2 regions of the Nocardia spumae genome follow, and region 1 is predicted to be linked to the other one. Evidence: riboswitches for the same ligand, from Rfam matches in the RefSeq annotation. Region 1 holds a riboswitch; the other holds the start of a gene.
The links. A riboswitch is a leader RNA that binds a small molecule or an ion and turns the genes downstream of it on or off. The one in region 1 is predicted to bind cyclic di-AMP.
Positions count from the first base shown of each region.

Region 2: another riboswitch for cyclic di-AMP. It lies ahead of LKD76_RS01370 (C40 family peptidase); the one in region 1 lies ahead of LKD76_RS28635 (resuscitation-promoting factor Rpf1 domain-containing protein).

Region 1 is NZ_JAJFZL010000001.1:6,436,118-6,440,524, forward strand. It holds gene LKD76_RS28615 (MFS transporter) at 1-690, shown strand, start outside; gene LKD76_RS28620 (DUF2771 domain-containing protein) at 687-1,226, shown strand; gene LKD76_RS28625 (cold-shock protein) at 1,238-1,666, opposite strand; gene LKD76_RS28630 (hypothetical protein) at 1,870-2,103, shown strand; cyclic di-AMP (ydaO/yuaA leader) riboswitch at 2,418-2,575, shown strand; gene LKD76_RS28635 (resuscitation-promoting factor Rpf1 domain-containing protein) at 2,585-3,226, shown strand; gene LKD76_RS28640 (hypothetical protein) at 3,295-3,483, opposite strand; gene LKD76_RS28645 (helicase-associated domain-containing protein) at 3,525-4,407, shown strand, end outside.
Region 2 is NZ_JAJFZL010000001.1:306,344-310,750, forward strand. It holds gene LKD76_RS01360 (ATP-binding protein) at 1-785, opposite strand, end outside; gene LKD76_RS01365 (hypothetical protein) at 948-1,235, shown strand; cyclic di-AMP (ydaO/yuaA leader) riboswitch at 1,469-1,632, shown strand; gene LKD76_RS01370 (C40 family peptidase) at 1,708-2,331, shown strand; gene LKD76_RS01375 (RNA-binding S4 domain-containing protein) at 2,399-2,785, shown strand; gene LKD76_RS01380 (fatty acyl-AMP ligase) at 2,762-4,407, opposite strand, start outside.

The sequences.
Region 1 (4,407 bases):
ACCGAAGTCCTGGATCGGGACGAGAAATCGCCCGTGAAGCCGAGCCGGCGACGGCAGCCGCTGGGCCGGGCCGTGGTCACCGGACTATGGGGTAACAGCGCGATCCGCGTTCTCACCGGCTTCCTGACCTTCTATGTGGCCTTCGTCGCGAAATCGACCGAGCACCGGCCGGTGCAGCAGGCCGCGATGCTGGGCATCGTCGGCGCGGCGGCCGCGATCGGCAACTTCGTCGGCAACGCGACCGGCGCCCGGCTGAAGCTGGGCCGGCCGTCGCTGATCGTGGTGGAGTGCACCGCGGCCTGCACGGCCGCGGCGGTCGTCGCGACCCTGCTGGACAATCTGCTCGGCGCTGCCGTCGCGGCCCTGGTGGCCTCGTGCGCCAGCGCCCTGGCCAAGGTCTCACTCGACGCGTCGATCCAGGACGATCTGCCACCGGAGTCCATCGCCTCCGGCTTCGGCCGGTCCGAGACGGTGCTGCAGCTGTCCTGGGTGATCGGCGGCGCCGCCGGGGTCCTGCTGCCGACCGTGTACTGGGAGGGTTTCGCGGTGGTCACGGCGCTGCTGGCGGTGGGTCTCGCGCAAACCTTCGTCAGCTACCGTGGGCATTCGCTGCTCCCCGGATTGGGCGGAAACCGCCCGCAGCACGCCAAACAGGAAGTCCCCCTAGCGACAGGAAATCAGCCACAGTGACCAAGCCCAGCACCCGCACGATCCTCGCGCTGGCCCTGGCGGCAGTTCTGGTGGTGGTCGCGGCCGTCGCCGGCATCGTGGCGGTGGCGGTCCACAACGCGCCCGAGACCGATCCGGCGGTCACCGCCTATGCCCACGGCAAGACCGTCACGGTCCCGCCCTACCTGTACTGCACGATCGGCGAACCCGATCAGCACGGCCGGGTATCGCCCGATTGCCGGCGCGGCGAGACCGTCGCACAGCTGAATCCGCCGCTGGGTTATCCGGTGCAGCTGTCGCTACCGCGGCACGTCGCCGACGCACCGTGGGTGATGGTGCTCGAGTACGAGCAGATCGACAACCCCAGCAAGACCGTGCAGCACCTGGCGTCGTACCGGAACTACCCCGAGGGCACCCTCGCGGTGACGGTAGACAGCCACCCGGAGCCGAACCTGCGCCTGATCGGGATCGAACTGCAGTTGCTGCTACTCGTCCGCGACGAGGCCGGCAACGAGGCGTTCTCCCCCTACCAGGCGTGGTCGATCAAGGCGTCCTGAGGCGGAACGGCTCAGTGATCGAGTTCGCGAGCCACCCCGCGCACCACTTCGGCGATGCGCTGGGCGGTCTTGCGATCGGGGTATTTGCCCTTGCGCAGGTCCGGCTGCACCGTCGCCTCCAGCAGGGTGATCATGTCCTCGATCATGCCGTGCAGATCGTCGGGCGCCTTGCGCGGATGCGCGGGGGCTTCCTTGCGCCCCTGCGAGTTACGGCTCTGCGAGCCGCGCACCGACGGCAGCGGGTCGAGCAGCTTCAGGCTCAACGCCTGCGGGCCGCGGCGGCCGGCGGCCATGCCGAACTCCACGCGCTGGCCGGGCTTGAGAGCCTCGACACCCTTGGGCAAGGCGGACGACCGGACATAGACGTCCTCACCCTCATCCTGGGAAAGGAAGCCGAAACCCTTGTCGACGTCGTACCACTTCACCTTGCCGGTCGGCACTGCGCTCACCCGTTCGTATCGTTGTCCGGTTCGTCCGTCTCCGCAGGTCGGTGAACCGCCCCGGACACGGCCGTAGGTTCCGGCATTTCGCCGGAACCTATCTCTGTGCGAAAAGAACGCGCCCCACAGCTATGCAGGACGCGATTGGTGACGAGTCTACCCCGGTGGGAGTATCGCCAGCACATCCGTTTTACGGTGCATCAATGCCAGACTCCTCTTCACGCCGGCCGCCCCGGCGCTCCGGCGATGTGCTGTTGCGTGTAGCCGTCGGCCTGTTCGCGATCGGTGTGCTGGCCATCGTCGCCATATTCCTGACCCCGCTGGTGACCGATGGCGACCCGCCACTGTGGCTCTATCTGGTGGCGATGACCGGAACCCCACTGGGCCTGCTGCTCGCGATCGTGTTCGCACTCTGGTCGGGCCGTCGCGTGCGGTGAGGTTTGCCATCACACGCCGCCTTACACATGTGACCTTCATCACATAACGGTGCGGTAACGCCATGGTCACGACGCGCGCTCGGAGCAGACACGCCGTACTCACCTGCACAGACGCCGATCCGTAAGGTATTGCGGCACAGCGCGACCGGTCCTACACGCCGGTTACCAAATAGTGATTTTTCAGCCGGATCGTCGTACCGTCTAACGCAGCCGGGGCATCCCGGCACCACCGGCCCGCCGCACCGAACCTCGCCCCGCGGGTACGGACCCCCACGGAAATCAGGGGCGAGGGCGGGGAACCCACGTTCCCACAGAGGTTTTCGAAGCCCACGGAGGGTTTCGGATCCTCCGCAGGGAAGCGGGAACGACCGGCAACGGCCGATCCCTTGGGGTGAAGTCCCGGACACCGGGACCGGACGGCCTCTCAGTCCGAACCCGACAGCTCACCTCGCAGGCGCGGACGAGAGGAAGACGACCCGATATGAGTGGACGCCATCGCAAGCAGACCAACACCGGTCGCACCGTTGCCAAGGTCGCTGTCACCAGCGCCATCATGGGTGGCGCCGGTGTGGCTCTCGCTGGACACGCCGCCGCGGCTCCCGATTCGGAGTGGGACCGCCTCGCACAGTGTGAATCCGGTGGTAACTGGGGCATCAACACCGGCAACGGCTACCAGGGTGGCCTGCAGTTCTCGCAGTCGACGTGGGCTGCCCACGGTGGCACCCAGTACGCCGGCAGCGCCAACCAGGCCTCCCGCGAACAGCAGATCGCCGTCGCCGAGAAGGTGCTCGCGACCCAGGGTTGGGGCGCGTGGCCTTCCTGCTCCTCCAGCCTCGGCCTGCACGGCGACGCGACCCCCCGCGAAGCTCCGGCCTCCCCCGCCCAGACCCCGCGCTGGCAGCCCATCGCTCCCGAGAGCGAGGCATCCACGCAGGCGCCGACCGACGGCAACCAGCAGGTCTTCACCGCAGTCGACAAGGCCGTCACGGTCGCTCAGTCCCAGGGCATGCAGCTGCCGCAGCCGGCGCTCGATGCGTACAACGCGTTCAAAGCCAGTGGCACCAAGCTGGATCCGTCGATCGTCAACTTCTACCAGGCGAACAAGGGCTTGCTGCCCAACTGATTCGCCCCACGACCTCCACAACGAGAGAGGCCCGCATCCCAGTGGATGCGGGCCTCTCTCGCTTCGTGTCAGCGGTTGACGACCGTGTGCGGATGCACATAGGGCAGATCGCCGGCCGGCACCGGAAACTCGGTGTCCTCGCCGTACGGCGACAGGCCACCGGAACGGGTCGACGACAATTCGGTGACCGCGTGGTCACCGTGGTCCACCTGGGGCCAGCCGTTGTCGACGTAGGGTTTCTTCGTTTTGTTCACCACGGCCTCATTCTGGCATGTTCGGTCGCCGTAGTCTGGATTGGATGACCACGACCGATGCCCGGGCCTCCGACGACGGCGCCGGGACGCACTCCGCGGCCGACGCCGGATCCGCCGAGCTCGGCACCCTCGCGGCCTGGCTGAGCACACGCAGCGACGACGATCTGATCCGGCTGCTGAGCGTGCGCCCCGATCTGGCCGTACCGCTGCCCGGTTCGATGACCGTGCTGGCCGCCCGGGCCGAACAGCGGGCGTCGGTGCTGCGCGCCGCCGACGACCTGAACACGCTCGAATTCGCCGTGATCGAAACCCTCGCCGCACACGAGGCATTCGGCGGTCCCCGGCAGGAACGCCCCCTGCCCCGTACGCGCCTGCGCGAACTGCTCACCGACCGGGTATCGGCCGCGGCGGTCGACGCGGCGCTGGCCCGGCTGATCGAACGCGCGCTGGTGTGGGGTGCGGACCAGCTGTTCGTGGCCGCCGCCGCGCCGGAGGCGCTGCCCTGGCAGATGGGCGCCACGACCGAACTCCCGGATGCGCTGACCGAACCCGAGATCGAGGCCGCACTGCGTGACACCGGCGGCCCGGAACGGGCCCTGCTCGACAAACTGGCCACCACCGGTCCCCGAGGGCGCACTCGAGACGCCGCGCCCGGCACCGACCCCGAACGTCCCATCCAGCGTCTGCTGGCCCGCCGGCTGCTGAACTGGATCGACGCCGAGACCGTCGAACTGCCCCCGGCCATCGGCCAGGTGTTGCGCGGCGAGGCCGTGACCGATCCGCACGCGCTCACGCCCCCGGACCCGCAACTGAACAACCACACCGTCGCCGATGTGAATGCCGCGGCCGCCGGTGAGGTCGGCGAACTGCTGCGCCACAGCGGCGACATCCTCGAGGTGCTCTCCCAGTTGCCCGCTCCGGTACTGC
Region 2 (4,407 bases), 6.1 Mb from region 1:
GCTTCCTCGGTGAATTCCACGGCCTCGCGCTCGGCCGGCGCGATCAGCGCGCGGTCCGCGGAATCGCGATCGAGTCGGTCGATGCGGTGATAGCCGAATAGTCGCTCGGAATAGCTCTTGGAGGCGGAGAGGACCGCCGGCAGATGGGGGAGGCCCGCGCCGACCACGATCAGAGGCGCTGTCTCCTGGCTCAATTCGTGGCAGGCGCCGCACACGGCGGAGACATCGGCGGGGCCGAGATCCTGCATCTCGTCGATGAACACGGCGATGCCGACGCCGATATCGCGGGCCAGCTGCGCGGCCTCCAGCAGCAACTCCACCAGATCGATCTCGATATCGCCGGAGTCCGCGCGTCCGGTGACGGCCGGCACGTCGATACCAGGCTGCCAGCGCTCGCGCATGCCCTTGTCGGCCGTCGCGCGCAGCGCGAACGCCTTCAGGATGCCGAGGAAATCGTCGACCATCTCGGGATTGCGATGCGCGACCGCGATCTGGCGTACGGCCATGTGCAGTGCCGAGGCCAGCGGCCGCCGCAACTCCTGGTCGGGCCGGGCCTCCAGCTTTCCGGTACCCCAGCCGCGTGAGCGCGCCGTGGAACGGAGTTGATTGAGCAGCACCGTCTTTCCGACGCCCCGCAGACCGGTGAGCATCACGCTGCGTTCGGGCCGGCCTCGGGAGATCCGCTCGAGGACGACATCGAAAGTGTCGAGCTGCTTGTCACGCCCGGCGAGTTCGGGTGGGCGCTGACCGGCGCCCGGGGCATACGGATTCCGCACGGGGTCCATGCCCTGACACCGTAGCCCGTTCTCCCCGAAATCTCGGGATATATACGGGATGTCCTAGATTGCGCTATCCAGTCGAATGGGGTTGCCCGCGGAATCGGTGGGACGCCGGTGAGATCTCTAGGCTGGTCACTGTTCGGAGTCCGGATTGTCCGCAGGAGGGTCATGTCCACCGATTCGGGAGATCAGCAGTCCGGGGACCGGTCGGATCCCACGGTGGCCGCCGTGGTCGGGTCCTGGGAGGTGCCCGAGGACGCTCCGGTCGCATTGCGCATTCGAGACAATATCCTCGGCGCGATCGCGCAGGGATACGACGATCCGCAGCTGGTGGCCGATCTGGCGGTCGGTCCGCTGGTGATCGCGCTGGGCCGGCTGGAAGCCGAACTGGCCGAGGCGCATCGGCGCATCGAGGCGTTGGAGCAGGTGGTCGCTCGTCGCGGGGCGGCGGAATGACCGATTCGGGTGTAACGCCGCGGCGACTCGATTCGATAACAGGGCAGCGTGCCGGATGTCGACCTGTGACCTGCTGTAGCAGACTGGGTTCGCCGGCCGGTAATCGGGGGTGGTCCTGGCCTTTTGGTGACACGCGGGCGGACACGCCGCGCTGTGGGGTGGACAACATCCCCGTGCCGTCGTAATCTCTTCGTGACTTCGCGGAGTATGTCGCTTCATTGGAGGGGCGGCCCGTATAGTCACCGCCTAATCAGCAATCGGGTGGGCAGCTCGATCGCTGAACCGGGGACCCAGGTTTCTGGGGTGAATCCTCTTCGGTCGCAAGGTCGATGGGGTAGGGCCGATCTTCCCGGTCCGAACCCGTCAGCTAACTCGGTCGGCGCGTGGGCAAGGAAGAAACAGGAGACTCAGCTCGGTGGGTAAACACAGTCTGCAACGGGAATCTCGGCTGCCGAATTCCGTCAAGGGTGCAATGGTCTTCGGCGCGGTCGCGGCGACTACCGGTGCGATCCCGGCGATTCCGGCGATGGCGGCCACGATCAATGTTCCCGGCATCGGCAACTTCGACGTTCCGGTAGCCCCGGAGTTCGATCAGCAGGTGGGCCAGGTCAACCAGGCCCTCGCCGATCACGCCGACCAGATCAAAGGGGCTCAGAAGGCGCTGAGCTCGCAGGCTATCGCGCCCGGCCTCCCCAACGCCGCGCCGAACCCCATGGGTGGGCTTTTCAGCCAGCCGCAGCAACAGCAGCACGGCATCGGCGACGTCGCGCTCGATGCGGCTCGCAGCAAGATCGGCTCCGACTACGTCTGGGGCGCCTCCGGTCCGTCGAACTTCGACTGCTCCGGTCTGGTGCAGTGGGCGTACAAGCAGGCCGGAATTGCGCTGCCGCGGACGAGCTTCGAGCAGTCGCACGTCGGCAAGCCGGTGGCGTTCCAGGAACTGCAGCCCGGCGACCTCGTCATCCAGAACGGCGGCGGCCATGTGGCCATGTACGCCGGAGATGGCAAGATCCTTCAGGCGCCGCAGTCGGGTGAGACCGTCAGCTACGCGCATCTGGATCCCGATTCGATCGTCACCGCACGTCGCGTTTCCTGAGTCGTTTCACGCTCACGCCCACGCACGGCCCGGTGGTGATCCACCGGGCCTAGTGTGAGGAGCGAAACTGACACAGGCAGAACCAGCTTCGGTCCGGGTCGATTCCTGGATTTGGGCTGTCCGACTGTTCAAGACGAGATCCGCTGCGGCCACCGCATGTCGCGGCGGTCATGTGCGTGTCAACGGTACAGCCGTCAAACCCGCTCATCAGATCAAGCCTGGTGATGAGGTGCGGGTCCGCAATGCCGGAATCGAGCGCATCGTCGTCGTGGTCCGATTGGTCGCCAAACGCGTCGGCGCTTCGATTGCGACGCAATGCTTCATCGATAAGAGTCCGCCGCCGCCCTCCCCCGAGATCGTCGCCGCTATGCCCAAGCGCGACCGTGGCTCGGGTCGGCCCACCAAACGGGAACGGCGCGAGACCGATCGGCTACTCGGCCGGGATCCCGAATAGGGATGCCCGGCTGTCGTTCGTCGTCACCGTCGTGAAGCCTCCGGCGCGGTAGTGGTCGCGACACGCTCCGCGTCGCACCTTTCCACTCGATGTCTTCGGAATCGCACCGCGCGCCACGATCAGGACTTCCGCCGGGGTGATCCCGTGACCGCTCGATACCGCCGTCCGGATCCGACGGGCGATATCGGCCGCATCGATCTGGCCGGGCCGGGCCTCGGCCACGACCACCAGGATTTCGCGCTCGCCGGTATCGATACCGAAGGCCGCGATATGCCCGGTCCGCAATTCGGGTGCCGCGCCCGCGGCGGTCGCCTCGATATCGGCGGGGAAGTGATTGCCGCCGTCGATGACGATCGTGTCCCGCAGTCGCCCGGCGATGAACAGCCCGTCGTCGTGGACGAAACCCAGATCGCCAGTGCGCAACCACGATCCGGACTCCCCGGCCGGTACCGCGCCGAAGGTGGCTTCGGTCCGGGCGGGCAGCCCGGCGTAGCCGGCGCCGATATTCGGACCCTGCACCCAGATCTCCCCCACCCGATCGTCGGGTAGTGGGTGGAGCGTCTCGATATCGACGATGCGCATCGTCTGCCCCGCCGGCATACCGCAGTCGACCAGGGCGACGCCGTCACCGTCGGGCGCCGAGGGCACCGCCCGGCCACGGCTCAACTCGGTCCGGTCGAATTCGAGACAGATCGGCGAGGCGTGCGCCGCGGAGATGGTGACCGCCAGGGTCGCCTCCGCCAATCCATAGCCGGCGGTATGGGCGCGATGCCGGAAGCCGTGCGGTCCGAAGGTGTTGGTGAACGCGGCGAGAGCGGCGGCCCGGATCGGTTCGGCGCCGTTGAGCAGCAGATCCAGGCCGGACAGGTCGAGTTCCGCGCGCTGCTCCGCGCTGGTGCCCGACACCGCCAGTGCCAGGCCGAAATTCGGACTTGCCGTGGCGCCGGCGCGGTAGTCGCTGCAGGCGCGCAACCAGCGGATCGGGCGTTTGGCGAACTCCGCCGGCGGCAGCGTGATCGCGTGCACACCGGTGTACAGCGGCAGCGCGAGCGCGAAGACCAGACCCATATCGTGGAAGAACGGCAGCCAGTTCACCAACGGACGATGGTTGACCACCTCCAGGCTGCCCCGCAACTGATCCAGCGCCGCCCGCAGATTGGCGTGCGAGATCTCCACGCCCGCCGGTGACGTGGTGGAGCCCGAGGTGTACTGCAGATAGGCGGGATGCGGGCCGATCCGATCCAGCACGACACTGTCGGAGCGGGCGTGCACATCGACGGCGAGTAGTTCACCGAGCATCGGCAGGTCTTCGGTGTGGGGGAGGCGCGCGCCGTAGGAGACCAGGCTCAGGCGTGGGCGAGCGTCGTTCAGGATCGCGTGCAGCCGCTGTTCGTGACGGCCCGTCGTGACCGGAAACAGCGGCACCGCCGTGCGGGCACTGTAGAGACAGGCGAGAAATGCGATGACATAGTCGAGGCCGTGCTCGCACAGAATCGCGACTCGATCGCCGGGTGCGGTGCGCTCGCGGATCGCGGCCGCCAGATCACCGGCGGCACTGTGCAACTCCGCCGTCGACAGCGTCGCCCCGGTACATCTCCCACCCGGATAGGACAGTGCGGTGA